DNA from 2 places in the Pelomonas baiyunensis genome. Region 2 is predicted to be linked to the other one. Evidence: predicted binding sites of a transcription regulator. Region 2 holds the regulator's gene; the other holds the start of a gene.
What was found. The regulator sigma-54, encoded in region 2, starts transcription at its own class of promoters, with help from an activator protein. The targets are predictions, from matches to a motif close to TGGCANGNAANCTGCTTT.

Region 1 (7,512 bases), on a different contig from region 2:
AACAAGTTGCTCGCGCAGATTGCCTTGGCCGAGCCCAACGTCGGCCGCGCGGCCGACTTGCTGGAAGGCTACGTCAAGGCCCGCCCGGGCGACGGCCAGGCCCTGCTGATGCTCGCTTCGGCCTACATGGGGCAGGGCAAGCACGCCAAAGCCGCCGCGCTGATGCAAGACGCCCTCAAAGCCGCAGACTCGCCGCAGTACCGCACGGTGCTGGGTCTTTCGCTGCTTCAGAGTGGCAACGCGCCCACCGGCGCCGACGAGCTGGCCCGCGCCTACAAGGCCGACCCCCGCCAAACCGCGGCGGGCCTGGCCCTGGTCACCGTGCACCTGCGCAACAACCAGCTGGACAAGGCCCTGGCCACGGCCGACACCTTGGCCAAAGCGCAACCCAGCAACCCCACCGTGCTGATGGTGCAGGCCTTTGCCAAGACGCAGGCCAAAGACTACGTCGGCGCCCGCGCCGCCTATGAACAGGTCGCCAAGCTGGACCCGAAGCTGGTGGACGCCCAATTGGGCCTGGCCCGGCTGGATGCCCTCGCCGGCCGCCACGCCGAGGCCGACCGCCGCCTGCGCACGCTGCTGCGCACCGAGCCGCGCAACGTGAACCTCTTGTTCGAGTTGGCGCTGGTCAACGAGCTCTGGGGCAAGAACGACGACGCGCTGAAATGGCTGGAGGAAAGCGCCGCCGCCAGCGGCCCGCGAGACACGCGCCCCAACTTCGCCCTCGTGGCCTGGCTGCTTCGCCAAGGCCAGCCGGCACGCGCGGTGGAAGCGGCCAAGACCCTGCTGGCCAAAACGCCGGACGACGTTGAAGCCTTGCAGGCCTACGCCGCCGCCCAGGCCGCCAACAGCGACCCGGCCGGCGCCCGCGCCACGCTCACGAATGCATCGCGCCGCGCCGCCTTTGACACGCCGAAGCTCATCGACGTGGCGCGTCAGCAGATCTTGGTCAGCGACCTCGCCGGCGCCGCCTACAGCCTGGACAAGGCCCTCAGCGGCACGCCCGAGTCGCTGCCCGCCCAAGGCTTGCTTGCCAGCGTGGAGCTCTCGCAGGGAGATCCGGCCAAGGCCGAAAAGCGCGTGCGGCAGATCATTCAGAACGCACCCAAGAATCCCCTGGGCTACACGCTGCTGGGCGACGTGGCGCTGGCACGGGGCCAGGGCATGGCCGCGGTCGACGCCTTCAAACAAGCGCACGACCTCGAGAAATCCGGCGCCAGCCTGCTCAAGTGGATCAAGACCCTGGCCAGCCAGGGCCAGCTCAAGCCGGCGCTTGACGCGGGCGACGCCTGGCTCAAGCGCTCGCCAGGCGACGCCATCGTGTTGAGTGGCCTGGCTGAAATGAATGTGCGCGCCAAAGACTTCGGCGCCGCGCGCCGCCATTACGAAGCCCTGATCAAGCTGCAACCCAACCGGGCCGACGCGCTTAACAACCTCGCCAACGTGCTGATCGCCCTGAAAGACCCGGCGGCCGTAGCCACGGCAGAGCGCGCACTGAAGCTTGACAGTCGCAACGCCACCTACCTCGACACGGCTGGCTGGGCCCACCTCGTTCAGGGCAACAACGTCGACCGCGCGCTGCAGTTTTTGCGCGATGCCCGCCTGCGGGCACCTAATGACGGTGAAATCCGATATCACCTCGGCGCGGCACTCGCCCGCGCACAGCGGCCGGCCGAAGCCCGCGTGGAGTTGGAGGCGGCATTGCAGTCGCCGCGCAGCCTGAGCAGCGTTGACGACGCAAAAAAACTGCTAGCCTCACTCAAGTGAGGGGGCCCGAGGCATCGCCGCGGGTGTCGGCGCTCCTTACAATTTTTCAACGATTTAGGGGGATGCCAGGGCAAGTCACTGATTTGCAAGCGCATCCACACCATGGCACGAAAAGTGCTTCAGATCGTCCAGTCAAATTCTGATCCCCGCAACACCATGACCGTCAAGACCTTCCGCGCAACGCCCTGGGCCACCCTGATCGCAGGTCTGTGCCTGTCCGGTGCAGCTTCGGCCAATTGGACGTTCGAGAACCAGACGATCACGCCGATCGGCACGGCCGGGACGACCACGATCACCAGCAAGGATGCCGTCGCCAGCACGGCCACCGTGCAACTGGCTGCGTTCTACGCCACAAACGCCAACTTCGGCGCGGCCTCTGGCGCTTCCACCTGGGCAGCAGCCACGCTGACCAACCAAAACGGTTCCGGTCAGGGTGTGTGCTCGACGAACGACAACGGCGCGGGTGGCTGCGGCACCCCGAATCACGCCATCGACAACGTGGTGAACACCGAAGGCGTGCTGCTGCAGTTCAGCAGCAGCGTCATCCTGAGCAGCATTGGCCTGGGCTGGACCAACAGCAGCTCTTCGGTGGACGTGTCGCTGTTCCGCTGGACCGGCGCTGGCAACCCGACGGGCCTGGAAGGCAAGACCGCCAAGTCCATGACGGGCTGGGAACTGGTGGGTAACTACGGTGACATGGCCGTCGACACCACGCCGATTTACAACGTGGTGAACACCAGCCAAGCCAACGGATCGGGCGCGGGCGGCAGCTCCAACAAGGGCTCCAGCTGGTGGCTGATCAGCGCCTACAACTCGGCCTTCACCAGCACGGCCTCGCAAACGCGCGATGCTGGAACGCTGACGAATGGCGACGACTACTTCAAGCTGTTCGGCGTAACAGGCACGACCTGCTCGTCCGTCAAGGGCGCGGACTGCGGCGGCAAGCGTCTGCCGGAGCCGGCATCGCTGGCCCTGGTGGGTGGCGCGCTGCTGGGCATGTTCGGCCTGCGCCGCCGCAAGTCGTCGGCAGTCTAAAGACACGCTGCATAGCGAAAAGGGCACTCGAAAGAGTGCCCTTTTTCTTTGCCCCCACCACTTGCACGAGGCGAGATTCGTCCAGGGGCCGCGCCGTCATCGCCGGCAAAACCCCGAGCAAGAACCCGCGTTGCCCTGCAGCGCCATGCGCCGCAGGGCCACCCGCGGCGCAGGCCGCTGCGCGGGGTCAGTACGCTTGGCCCAGTTGCTCCAGGATCGCCGGGTTTTCCAGCGTCGAGGTATCTTGCGTGACGCTCTCACCCTTGGCGACCGAACGCAGCAAGCGCCGCATGATCTTGCCGGAGCGGGTCTTGGGCAGGTTGTCGCCGAAGCGGATGTCCTTGGGCTTGGCGATGGGACCGATTTCCTTGGCCACGTGGTCGCGCAGTTGCTTGGCGATGGCCTTGGCTTCATCACCGCTGGGGCGAGGACGCTTCAGCACGACAAACGCGCAAATCGCTTCGCCCGTGGTGTCGTCCGGACGACCGACCACCGCCGCCTCGGCCACCAGCTCGGTGCAACTCACCAGCGCCGACTCGATTTCCATCGTGCCCATGCGGTGGCCGGACACGTTCAGCACATCATCAATGCGGCCGGTGATGGTGAAGTAACCCGTTTCCGCGTCGCGAATGGCGCCGTCACCCGCCAGGTAGTAGCCCTTGAGCTCCGCCGGGTAGTAGCTCTTCTTGAAGCGCTCCGGGTCACCCCAGATCGTGCGGATCATGCTGGGCCACGGCTTCTTGACGACCAGGATGCCGCCCTGCCCGTTGGGGACGTCGTTGCCCGTTTCGTCCACGATGGCCGCCGTGATGCCCGGGAAGGGCAGCGTGCAAGAACCCGGCACGAGATTGGTCACGCCGGGCAGCGGCGTGATCATGTGGCCGCCGGTTTCGGTCTGCCAGAAGGTGTCGACGATGGGGCAGCGGCGTCCGCCCACGTGCTCGTGGTACCACTCCCAGGCGGCGGGGTTGATGGGCTCGCCCACCGACCCGAGCAGCCGCAGCGAGGACAGGTCGTAGCTCTTCGGGTGCACTGCGTCGTCCGATTCCGCCGCCTTGATGAGCGAACGGATGGCGGTGGGCGCCGTGTAGAAGATCGTGACCTTGTGCTTCTGGATCATCTGCCAGAAGCGGCCAGCGTCCGGGTAGGTCGGCACGCCTTCGAACACGATCTCGGTGCCGCCCAACGCCAACGGGCCGTAGGTGATGTAGCTGTGGCCCGTGACCCAGCCGATGTCGGCCGTGCACCAGAACACATCGTTGTCCTTCAGGTCGAAGGTCCACTTGGTGGTGAGCGCCGCGTGCAGCAGGTACCCGCCGCTGCTGTGCTGCACGCCTTTGGGCTTGCCGGTGGAGCCGGAGGTATACAGCAGGAACAGCGGGTGCTCCGCCTCCACCCACTCGGGCTCGCAAGTCGCGGGCTGGCTGGCGGTCAGCTCGTGCAGCCACAGGTCGCGGCCAGCCACCCAGCCGATGTTGCCGCCGGTGCGCTTGTAGACGATGACGTCCTTCAGCGTGGGGCAGCTGTTGTCGGCCAATGCCTCGTCCACGATGGCCTTGAGGGGCAACGCCTTGCCGCCGCGGCATTGCTCGTCCGCGCAGATCAGCGCCACGGCACCGGCGTCTTGCACGCGGTCGCGCAGGCTCTGCGCGGAGAAGCCGCCGAACACGACCGAATGCGTGGCGCCGATGCGCGCGCAGGCCTGCATGGCCACCACACCCTCGACCGACATCGGCATGTAGATGACGACGCGGTCGCCCTTCTGAATGCCGCGGGCCTTCAGCGCGTTGGCCAGCTGGCTCACCTTGGCGAGCAGCTCGGCGTAGGTGACGGGGGTGACGGTGCCGTCGTCCGCTTCAAAGATCAGCGCCGTCTTGCTGCCCTTGCCGGCCTCCACATGGCGGTCCAGGCAGTTGTAGGACACGTTGAGCTTGCCGTCTTCGAACCACTTGAAGAACGGCGCCTCGCTGTCGTTCAGCGTTTTGGTGAAAGGCGTCTGCCAGGTGATCAGTTCACGGGCCAGACGAGCCCAGTAACCGGCGTAGTCCTTCTCGGCCTCCGCCACCAGCGCCTGGTAGCCGGCCTCGCCCTTGACGTGGGCCTGGGCCACCCATTCCGGGCTGGGTGCGTAGGTGTTCAGCGTGCTCATGAAACAGTCTCCTGAAAGTGCTTGCGGCGGACTGTGCGGGGGTCGACTGACGATGCCCTGACGACTTTGTCACGAACGGCGCCCCTAGAATTTCAGCTGCTTTCACCTTGAAGTTGCCCATGCGCCCTGATCCCCAACTGCGTCCCCTGCCCCGCCTGATCTTCGCCAGCCGCTGGCTGCAGTTGCCGCTGTACCTGGGGTTGATCCTGGCGCAGGCGGTGTACGTGTTTCAGTTCTGGACGGAGCTGGTGCACCTGATCGAAGCCGCCCTGGGCGACCAGCATGCGCTGGAACTGCTCGTGAAGAGCATTGGCTACAAGAGTGCGGCGATCAAGGACGCCGCCGGCGTGAACGTGATCGGCTATGAGCCCATCGCCAAGCTCAACGAGACCATCCTGATGCTGGTGGTGCTGGGCCTGATCGACGTCGTCATGATCTCCAACCTGTTGATCATGGTGATCGTGGGCGGATACGAGACCTTTGTGTCCCGCATGGACCTGGACGGCCACCCCGACCAGCCCGAGTGGCTGAGCCACGTGAACGCGTCGGTGCTGAAGGTCAAGCTCGCCACGGCCATCATCGGCATCAGCTCCATCCACCTGCTCAAGACCTTCATCAACGCCGACAACTACACCGAGAAGACCCTGATGTGGCAGACCCTGATCCACGTCGCCTTCCTGCTGTCGGCCATGGCCATCGCCTACACCGACCGACTGCTGCCCGCGCCCGACAAGCACGACGCGCACTGAACCCCGAACCCTGGAGCCCCCATGTCCACCACCATCCGCTACCAAGATCTGGTCGACAGCGTCGCCGCGGCGCTGCAATACATCAGCTACTACCACCCGGCCGACTACATCGCCCACCTCGCCCGAGCGTATGAAAGCGAGCAAAGCCCGGCGGCCAAGGACGCCATCGCGCAGATCCTGACCAACAGCCGCATGTGCGCTGAAGGCAAGCGCCCCATCTGCCAGGACACCGGCATCGTCAACGTCTTCCTGAAGATCGGCATGGATGTGCGCTGGGAAGGCTTTGCCGGCAGCATCGAAGACGCCATCAACGAAGGCGTGCGCCAGGGTTACCTGAACCCCGACAACAAGCTGCGCGCGTCGGTGTTGGACGACCCCATCTTTGCCCGCAAGAACACCAAGGACAACACGCCCGCCGTCGTGCAGATGGAGGTGGTGCCCGGCAACACGGTGGACGTCATCGTCGCGGCCAAGGGCGGTGGCTCCGAGAACAAGAGCAAGGTCTACATGCTCAACCCCAGCGATGACATCGTCGACTGGGTGCTGAAGACCGTGCCCACCATGGGCGCTGGCTGGTGCCCGCCGGGCATGCTGGGCATCGGCGTCGGCGGCACGGCCGAGAAGGCCGCCTTGCTGGCCAAGCAGGCGCTGATGGAAGACATCGACATGTACGAGCTGCTGCAGCGCGGCCCGCAGAACAAGCTCGAAGAGCTGCGCATCGAGCTGTACGAGAAGGTCAACGCCCTGGGCATTGGCGCGCAAGGCCTGGGCGGCCTGACCACGGTGCTGGACGTGAAGATCAAGACCTTCCCCACGCACGCGGCCAGCAAGCCCATCGCGATGATCCCGAACTGCGCGGCCACGCGCCACGCGCACTTCGTGCTGGACGGCAGCGGCCCCAGCTACATCGAGCCGCCGAGCCTGGACCTGTGGCCCGACGTGAACTGGGCGCCCGACTACAACAAGAGCAAGCGCGTCGACCTGAACACGCTCACGCCGGCTGAAGTCGCCAACTGGAAGCCCGGCGACACCCTGCTGCTGAACGGCAAGATGCTGACCGGCCGCGACGCTGCGCACAAGCGCATCCAGGACATGCTGGCCAAGGGCGAACCACTGCCCGTGGACTTCACCAACCGCGTCATCTACTACGTCGGCCCGGTGGACCCGGTGCGCGATGAAGTCGTGGGCCCGGCCGGCCCGACCACGGCCACGCGCATGGACAAGTTCACCGACATGATGCTGGCAAAGACCGGCCTCATCGCCATGGTGGGCAAGGCCGAGCGCGGCCCGGTGGCCATCGAGTCGATCAAGAACCACAAGAGCGCCTACCTGATGGCCGTGGGCGGCGCCGCCTACCTGGTCAGCAAGGCGATCAAGGGCGCCAAGGTCGTGGGCTTTGCCGACCTGGGCATGGAAGCCATCTACGAGTTCGACGTGGTGGACATGCCGGTGACGGTGGCGGTGGACGCCAGCGGCACCAGCGCCCACATCACCGGCCCGGCAGACTGGAAGGCCCGCATCGCCTCCGGCAAGGCCGTGTCCATTCCCGTCACGGCGGGCTGACGCGCCGAACCGGCCCGGCGGCCGTCGGGCGGCGGTCAGGCCGCCTCAGCGCGGCGGCGGTGGTGCCGAAGCACCGGCCGGCGGGGGCGGCGGCGCATCCTTGGGCCGGCAGGCCAGCGGGCGCCCCTCCGGCGCCCAGCAACTGCCTTTCACCGTGCGGCTCTCGTGAGAGAAGCTGCAATCGGCTCCGGACTTGGCCGTCTTGCACGCGGCCAGCGCCTCCGGCGGCGGGCCTCGGCGCTCGCCCTT
Region 2 (7,512 bases):
GAGGGCTACCACCAGGCGTTCGCCACCGGGGCTCCGGGCCAGCCGGTGAGCTTCCGCCAGGCGCGCGACGTGCCGGGGGAGTCCATCGAAGGCGTGGCCAATCAGCTGGAGTACGACACCCGCACCGAGACCGTGCGCTTCATCGGCAACGCCACCGTGCGGCGCCTGCGCGGCGCGGCCGTGGCGGAAGAAGTGACCGGCGCGGTCATCGTGTACGACAGCCGCACCGAAGTGTTCACGCTGGAAGGCGGCAGCACCTCGCCCAACCCGAACGGCCGCACCCGCATCGTCATGATGCCGCGCGTGCAGCCGGGCGACGACGCCGCGTCGGCCCCGCCGGCCAGCCTGCCGCTGAAGCCGTCCACCACGCTGCAACCGGGCAAGCCCTCGTGATGAGCGCGGCAGCGGTCAGCCCCGCGAACACCGCCGCGGCCTGCGGCAGCCGCCTGGAGGCCGAAGGCCTGGCCAAGAGCTACGGCGTGCGCCGCGTGGTGAAAGACGTGCACGTGCGCGTGGACTGCGGCGAGGTGGTGGGCCTGCTCGGCCCCAACGGCGCCGGCAAGACGACCAGCTTCTACATGATCGTGGGCCTGGTGCGCTCGGACGCCGGCGTCATTCGCATCGACGGCGCCGAAGTGCAGCGCCTGCCCATCCACCAACGCGCGCGCCTGGGCCTGTCCTACCTGCCGCAGGAAGCGTCCATCTTCCGCAAGCTCACGGTGGAGCAAAACATCCGCGCGGTGCTGGAGTTGCAGCAAGACGACGCCGGCCGCCCGCTGTCCAAGGCGCGCATCGACGAACTGCTGAATGGCCTGCTGCACGACCTGTCCATCGACAGCCTGCGCGACAGCCCGGCCCCGGCCCTGTCCGGCGGCGAGCGCCGACGGGTGGAAATCGCCCGCGCCCTGGCCACCCAGCCGCGCTTCATCCTGCTGGACGAGCCTTTCGCCGGCGTGGACCCGATCGCGGTGCTGGAGATCCAGCGCATCATCGGCTTCCTGAAGGCGCGCGGCATCGGCGTGCTGATCACCGACCACAACGTCCGCGAGACGCTGGGCATCTGTGACCGGGCCTACATCATCAGCGAAGGGGCCGTGCTGGCCGAAGGCATGCCCGACGAGATCGTGGCCAACGCCGACGTGCGCAAGGTCTACCTCGGCGAAAACTTCAAGATGTGACGCCATGAGCCCCTCGTCCAGCCTTGCCCCGCTGAACGCGGGCCAGTCTGACCGGTCTTGCAGACCGCGCCGCGCCCTGGGTCGCGGCCCTTCGGCAGGCACATGCCGCCCCCCGGGCGCCATGTGTCCAGCCTCAGCCCCCGAGGGGACGGCGATGCTTGCGGCATGGAGCCGCAAGCACATCGCCCTGGCGGGCCGGCTTGGGCGCGGCCCGGCGCTCGGCCCGCGAAACCTTCATCGCGACGTTGCACCATGAAGCAGACCCTCCAGGTCCGCCTCAGTCAGCACCTGGCGCTGACCCCCCAGCTGCAACAGTCCATCCGGCTGCTGCAGCTGTCCACGCTGGAGTTGCACCAGGAAGTGGAGCAGATGCTAGCCAGCAACCCGTTGCTGGAGACGGAGGAGGAATTCAGCGTCAGCACGCCGGAACTCGCCACCAACGCCCCGGCCGACAGCACCGGCAGCGACAACACGCCCGAAGGCGGCGAGCCGGAAGCCGCCGAGCTCAGCGGTGACGACTTCGGCGGCACCGAGCGCGACGACTGGGAAAACGGCACCGAGCGCGACGACTTCGACGGCATCCGCGAGCTGCCCTCCAGCAGCGGCAGTGCCAGCGGCGACGACGACGGCGAGCGCGAGAGCCAGGAGTCGGCCGAACTCACGCTGGCCCAGCACCTGGCGCAACAACTGGCCGGCCACCACCTGTCGGCCGAAGACCGCGCGGTGCTGCAGTTGCTGATCGAGTCGCTCAACGAAGACGGCTACCTCGAAGACCCGCTGGAAGACATCGCGGCCGGCTTTGCCGAGGACGAGGAAGAGCGCGAGGAGTTGCTGGACCGCCTGCGCTTTGCGCTGCGGCTGCTGCAAAGCCTGGAGCCTGCGGGCATCGGCGCGGCCAACTTGTCCGAGTGCCTGGTGCTGCAGCTGCGCGCGCTGCCCAAGAGCCCGGCGCAGGTGATTGCCATCCTGATCTGCAAGGGTCATCTCGAACTGCTGGCCAAGCGCGACATGCGCCGGCTGATGGCCGAGACCGGCGCCGACGAAGCGCTGCTGCGCGAGGCGCAGGCGCTGATCACGCAACTCGAGCCCAAACCCGGGCGGCGCTTTGCACAAGGCGCGGCCGCGGCCATCGTGCCGGACGTCATCGTGCGCAAGGTGGGGCGCGAGTTCCGCGTGATGCTCAACCCCGAGGTGGCGCCCAAGCTGCGCATCAACGAGCTCTACGCCAACGCGCTGCGCGCCACGCGCGGCGGCATCAGCAACTCGCCGCTGGGCGGGCAGCTGCAGGAGGCGCGCTGGTTCATCAAGAACATCCAGCAGCGCTTCGACACCATCCTGCGCGTCAGCACCGCCATCGTGGAGCGCCAGCGCGGCTTCTTCACCCACGGCGAGCTGGCCATGAAGCCGCTGGTGCTGCGCGAGATTGCCGACGAACTCGGCCTGCACGAAAGCACGATCTCCCGCGTCACCACCGCCAAGTACATGGCCACGCCCTGGGGCACCTTCGAGCTGAAGTACTTCTTCGGTTCGGGCCTGAGCACGGAAGCCGGCGGCGAGGCGTCCAGCACTGCCGTGCGGGCGTTGATCAAGCAGTTCGTGGCCGCGGAAGACACCAAGAAGCCGCTGTCTGACAGCGCGCTGGCCGCCATGCTGGAGGAACAAGGCATCCAGTGCGCGCGGCGCACGGTGGCCAAGTACCGCGAAGGCATGAAGATCGCCCCGGCGAACCTGCGCAAGGCGCTGTAAGCCGCCTCGGGCTGCGGCCCAAACGAGAAAAACTCCCGAACCCCGCCGTTGCGCGCCAAACGCCGCGCTTGCGCTGACCCGAGCAGGCGCGGAGACTCCGCTTCGCGATGCGGTTAGTCCCTGTGACGGAACCGTTCGCAGACCGCCTCGGAACCCCAGCAGTCCGGCGTGAAGTCCGAGCCGAGGCGTCGACCCCGTTCTGGCACCCATCATTCAGGGAGTTTGAAGATGCCCGTTCTCGCACGTCGCTCCTGGCTGGCGCTGGCCGCCGCCGCTGGCCTGTTCACCTGCATCCAGGCGTCCGCCTCGCTGCCTGCCGAGCTGCAAGCCAAGGTGGACAAGAGCAAAGCCAAGCTCGTGGCCCTGGCGGCCGACCCGGCCATGGTGGCCGCCGTGAAGGAAGCCAATGCCAAGGGCGACCCCGGCATGAGCAATGGCAAGTGGGTGGACCTGCCAGACACCGATCCCTTCATCCAGACGCTGCTCAAAACCAAGACCAGCCGGCAGATTGCCGACTGGGAGGCCAAGGACGACACCATCAACAAGCTGGTGCTGCGGGATCACAAGGGCAATCTGGTCGCGGCCAGCGTGCGCCCGCTGATCTGGAACAACGTGGCCCGCCCGGTGTTCGCACAGGCCATCAAGGGCCAGGCCTGGGCGGCCGAAGAGGTCAAGCCGGACCCGTCCACCCAGGTGCCCAGCGTGCAGCTGTCGGCCCCGGTGCTGGACGGCGGCAAGCCCATCGGCGTGCTGCACAGCGCCGTGACGGCCAAGTAAGGCGCCCCGGCCGCGCCGCGGCCCGACCCTGACCCCATCCGGCCCGCTCGCGTGGCCGGCACAGATTCCTCCCGAGGAAAGGATGCCGTGATGCTCACCTCGTTGAAAGTGGGCCCACGCCTAGTGCTGGGCTTTGCCCTGGTGCTGGCGCTGCTGGGCATTGACAGCATGTTGGCCCTGAGCCGCCTGGCCGCGTTGAAGGCCGACTTGGCCGCCGTGACCGGCGAGGCGCCCGAGCGCCTGGCCAGCAAGTTGCGTGACCTGGCGCGCTACCAGAGCGTGACGATCCGCGACGTCATCATGCAGGACGACATGGCCTTCAAGAAGAAGGAGTTCGACCTGATGAAGGCCGCGCGGCAGGACTACGACAAGACCGCGCAAACGCTGGCCGGCATGGTGCAGGACGAGCCCGCCCGCGCTGCCCTGGCCCGCGCCGCGACTGCGCTGGCCGGCACGAAGGGCCTGATCGAGAAGATCGTGGACCTGACCATGAACGACGACATGGCCGGCGCCTCGGCCATGGTGCGCGACCAGTTGCGCCCCGCCCAGCAGGCCCACGTGCAGGCGCTGGATGCGGTGATCGAAACCATCCAGGCCGCGTCCCACGAACGCGACCTTGCGGCCACGTCGGCCTACCGCACGTCGGTGGCGTTGATCATCGGCCTGTCCCTGGCGGCGCTGGCCGTGGGCGCGGTGGTGGCCTGGCGCATCCAGCTCAGCATCACGCGGCCGCTGGCGGAGGCGGTGTCGGTGGCGCAGTCCATCGCCGAGGGCGATTTGTCGCGCGAGATCCGCATGCAGTCGGGCGACGAGGTGGGGCGGCTCATGCAGGCGCTGGCCGCCGTGAACACCGACCTGAGCCGCATCATGCTGGAGGTGCGCACGGCGGCCGACACCATGCAGACGGCCACGCTGGAAATCGCCGCCGGCAACACCGACCTGAGCCAGCGCACCGAGCAGCAGGCTGCCAACCTGGAGGAGACCGCCTCGTCCATGGAAGAGCTGACCGCCACGGTGCGCAACACGGCCGACACGGCGCAGAGCGCGTCCGACCTGGCCCGCAACGCCAGCACCGCGGCCGACCGCGGCGGCCAGGTGGTGAGCCGGGTGGTGGACACCATGCAGGCGATTTCGCAGAGCTCGCGCAAGATCACCGACATCATTGGCGTCATCGACGGCATTGCGTTCCAGACCAACATCCTGGCGCTCAACGCCGCGGTGGAAGCCGCGCGGGCCGGCGAGCAGGGGCGCGGCTTCGCGGTGGTGGCCGGCGAGGTGCGCAGCCTGGCGCAACGCTCGGCCGAGGCCGCCCGCGAGATCAAGTCGCTGATCGGCGCCAGCATGGAGAACGTCGAGAACGGCAGCACGCTGGTGGCCGATGCCGGCAGCACCATGACGGACATCGTGGGGCAGGTGCAGAAGGTCAGCCGGCTGATCGACGAGATCAGCCAGGCCACGGTGGAGCAGACCCGCGGGCTGGCTCAGATCAACGAGGCCGTCACGCAGCTGGACCAGATGACCCAGCAGAACGCCGCGCTGGTGGAAGAAAGCGCCGCGGCGTCAGGCAGCCTCAGCCAGCAGGCCGAACGGCTGGTGGGCACGGTGGGCATCTTCCGCCTGCGCAACGCCTGAGCCGGCGGGAGGCGGGCGGGGTCTCGCCCGGAGGCCGGCCGGTGGCGGGTCAAGCCGCGTCAGCGCTGGACCCCAGCGCCGCCTTGCGCCACGCCCGGGGCGACTCGCCCGTGTGCGCCCGGAAGGCGCGTGACAGCGCCGCCTCGCCGCCGTAGCCCACCTCGGCCGCCAGGTGCTTGAGCGCGCGGCCCTCGCGCAAGCCCTTCTGCACCAGGCCGATCCGCCAGCGCTGCAGGTAGGCGCCGGGCGTGCAGCCCACCACGTCCCGAAAGGTGTTGGCAAACACCGTGCGTGACAAGCCCGCCGCCTCGGCCAACGCCTCCAGCGGCCAGTCGCGCTGCGGGGCTTCGTGCATCGCCACCAAGGCCCCGCGCAGCCGCGGGTGCGACAGGCCCGCGAGCAGCCCCGACTGCAGGCGCCCCAGCGTCATCAACTCGCGCAGCACCCAGATCAACAGCACCTCGAACAGCCGGTCCAGCATCAGCTGCCGGCCGCAATGGCTGGCCTCAGCCTCGGCAAACAGCTGCGCCAGCACCGGCTGGCATTGCGGCACGGCAGCCAGCGGCAGGCAGACGCAGTCGGGCAGCGCGGCAGCGATCGGGTGGCTGGCCTCGCCCTCGAACGCCATGTGCGCGCACAGGAACTGCGCGCCGCAGTGCGGGTCGGTCACGAAGCGGTGCGGCAGCGGGCGTGGGTACAGCAGCAGGCTGGGCTCGGTCAGCCGCAGCGGCTCGGCCGCGCCGGCGTTGTAGACGGCCACCCCGCCCTCGCGCACCAGGTGCAACTGCCCCCGCCCGGCCTGGGGCTCCAGGCTGTTCACCCCACACAGTGGCCCGGCCTGGAAGGCCTCTGCCCGCACGGCGAAGTGGCGGAAGAGCGCGGCAAGTCGATCGGCCATGGTCAGCCACCCCGTACCAAATGCAAAGTCGAACGAACTTTAAGGCATCTTCAGTTCCGCATGGGCGCGCACAGTTCGTCCTGTCGCAAGACGGTTCAGTCACCCCCCTGGAGATCCACATGAACGCTTTCACCCGCCTCGCCCTCGCCGCCACCATCGCCCTCGGTGGCGCAGCCGCCCAGACCATTGCCGTGGCCGCACCGGCTGCCCCCCAGGCCGCCATCGCCAGCCCCTTCGTGGCGGCCAACGACGGCACGCCGCTGTACGTGAAGGACTGGGGCCCCAAGGACGGCCCGGTCGTGGTGTTCAGCCACGGCTGGCCGTTGAACGCCGACAGCTGGGAGTCGCAGATGCAGTTCCTGGCCGAGCGCGGCTACCGCGTCATCGCGCACGACCGCCGCGGCCACGGCCGCTCGGGCCAGCCCTGGGCGAACAACACGATGGACCAATACGCCGACGACCTGGACGCCGTGCTGCGCGCCAAGGGCGTGACGCGCGCCACGCTGGTGGGCTTTTCCACCGGCGGCGGCGAGGTGGCCCGCTACATCGGCCGCCATGGCACGGCACGTGTGGCCAAGGTGGCGTTCGTGAGCGCGGTCACGCCCATCATGGGCGCCAGCCCCACCAACCCGAACGGCGTGCCCGAGGCGGTGTTCAACACGCTGCGCCAGGCGTCGCTCGACAACCGCGCCCAGCTCTACAAAGACATCGCCAGCGGCCCGTTCTTCGGCTTCAACCGCCCGGGCGCCAAGACGTCCAGCGGACTGGTGGACAGCTTCTATGTGCAGGGCATGCAGGCCGGCGCCAAGGCCACGTACGAAAGCATCGAAGCCTTCTTCCACTCCGACTTCCGTGAGGACCTGAAGAAGGTCAACGTGCCGACGCTGGTGATCCACGGCACGGACGACCAGGTCGTGCCCATCGACACCACCGGCCGCGCCACGGCCCAGCTGGTGAAGGGCGCCCGCCTGATCGAGTACGCCGGCGGCTCGCACGGCATCACCGACACGCACAAGGACCGCCTGAACCAGGACCTGCTGGACTTCATCAGCAAGTGATCCTCGGAGGCCGGGCCGATTGCGGGACGAGCGCCGGGCCGCCCCACGCCGGCCCGCCTCTGGCGATGTGCTTGCGGCTCGACGCCGCAAGCATCGCCGCCCCCTCGGGGGGCTGAGGCCGGACACATGGCGCCCGGTGGGCGGCATGTGCCTGCCGAAGGGGCGCAGCGGGAGCTGCGGCGCGGTCTGCAAGACCGACCAGGTGCGCCCGCGTTCAGCGAGG

Region 1: the regulator sigma-54 is predicted to act here: its motif matches at 1,871-1,888, upstream of xdp1 (exosortase-dependent surface protein XDP1).

The regions. Positions count from the first base shown of each region.
Region 1 covers NZ_JBIGIB010000002.1:478,398-485,909, reverse strand. The annotation lists gene prsT (XrtA/PEP-CTERM system TPR-repeat protein PrsT) at 1-1,767, shown strand, start outside; gene xdp1 (exosortase-dependent surface protein XDP1) at 1,924-2,802, shown strand; gene acs (acetate--CoA ligase) at 2,990-4,951, opposite strand; gene ACG01O_RS08585 (TIGR00645 family protein) at 5,071-5,700, shown strand; gene ACG01O_RS08580 (fumarate hydratase) at 5,722-7,263, shown strand; gene ACG01O_RS08575 (hypothetical protein) at 7,309-7,512, opposite strand, start outside.
Region 2 covers NZ_JBIGIB010000004.1:340,950-348,461, forward strand. The annotation lists gene lptA (lipopolysaccharide transport periplasmic protein LptA) at 1-393, shown strand, start outside; gene lptB (LPS export ABC transporter ATP-binding protein) at 393-1,178, shown strand; gene ACG01O_RS15720 (RNA polymerase factor sigma-54) at 1,431-2,924, shown strand; gene ACG01O_RS15725 (hypothetical protein) at 3,153-3,701, shown strand; gene ACG01O_RS15730 (methyl-accepting chemotaxis protein) at 3,792-5,333, shown strand; gene ACG01O_RS15735 (AraC family transcriptional regulator) at 5,383-6,231, opposite strand; gene ACG01O_RS15740 (alpha/beta fold hydrolase) at 6,351-7,289, shown strand.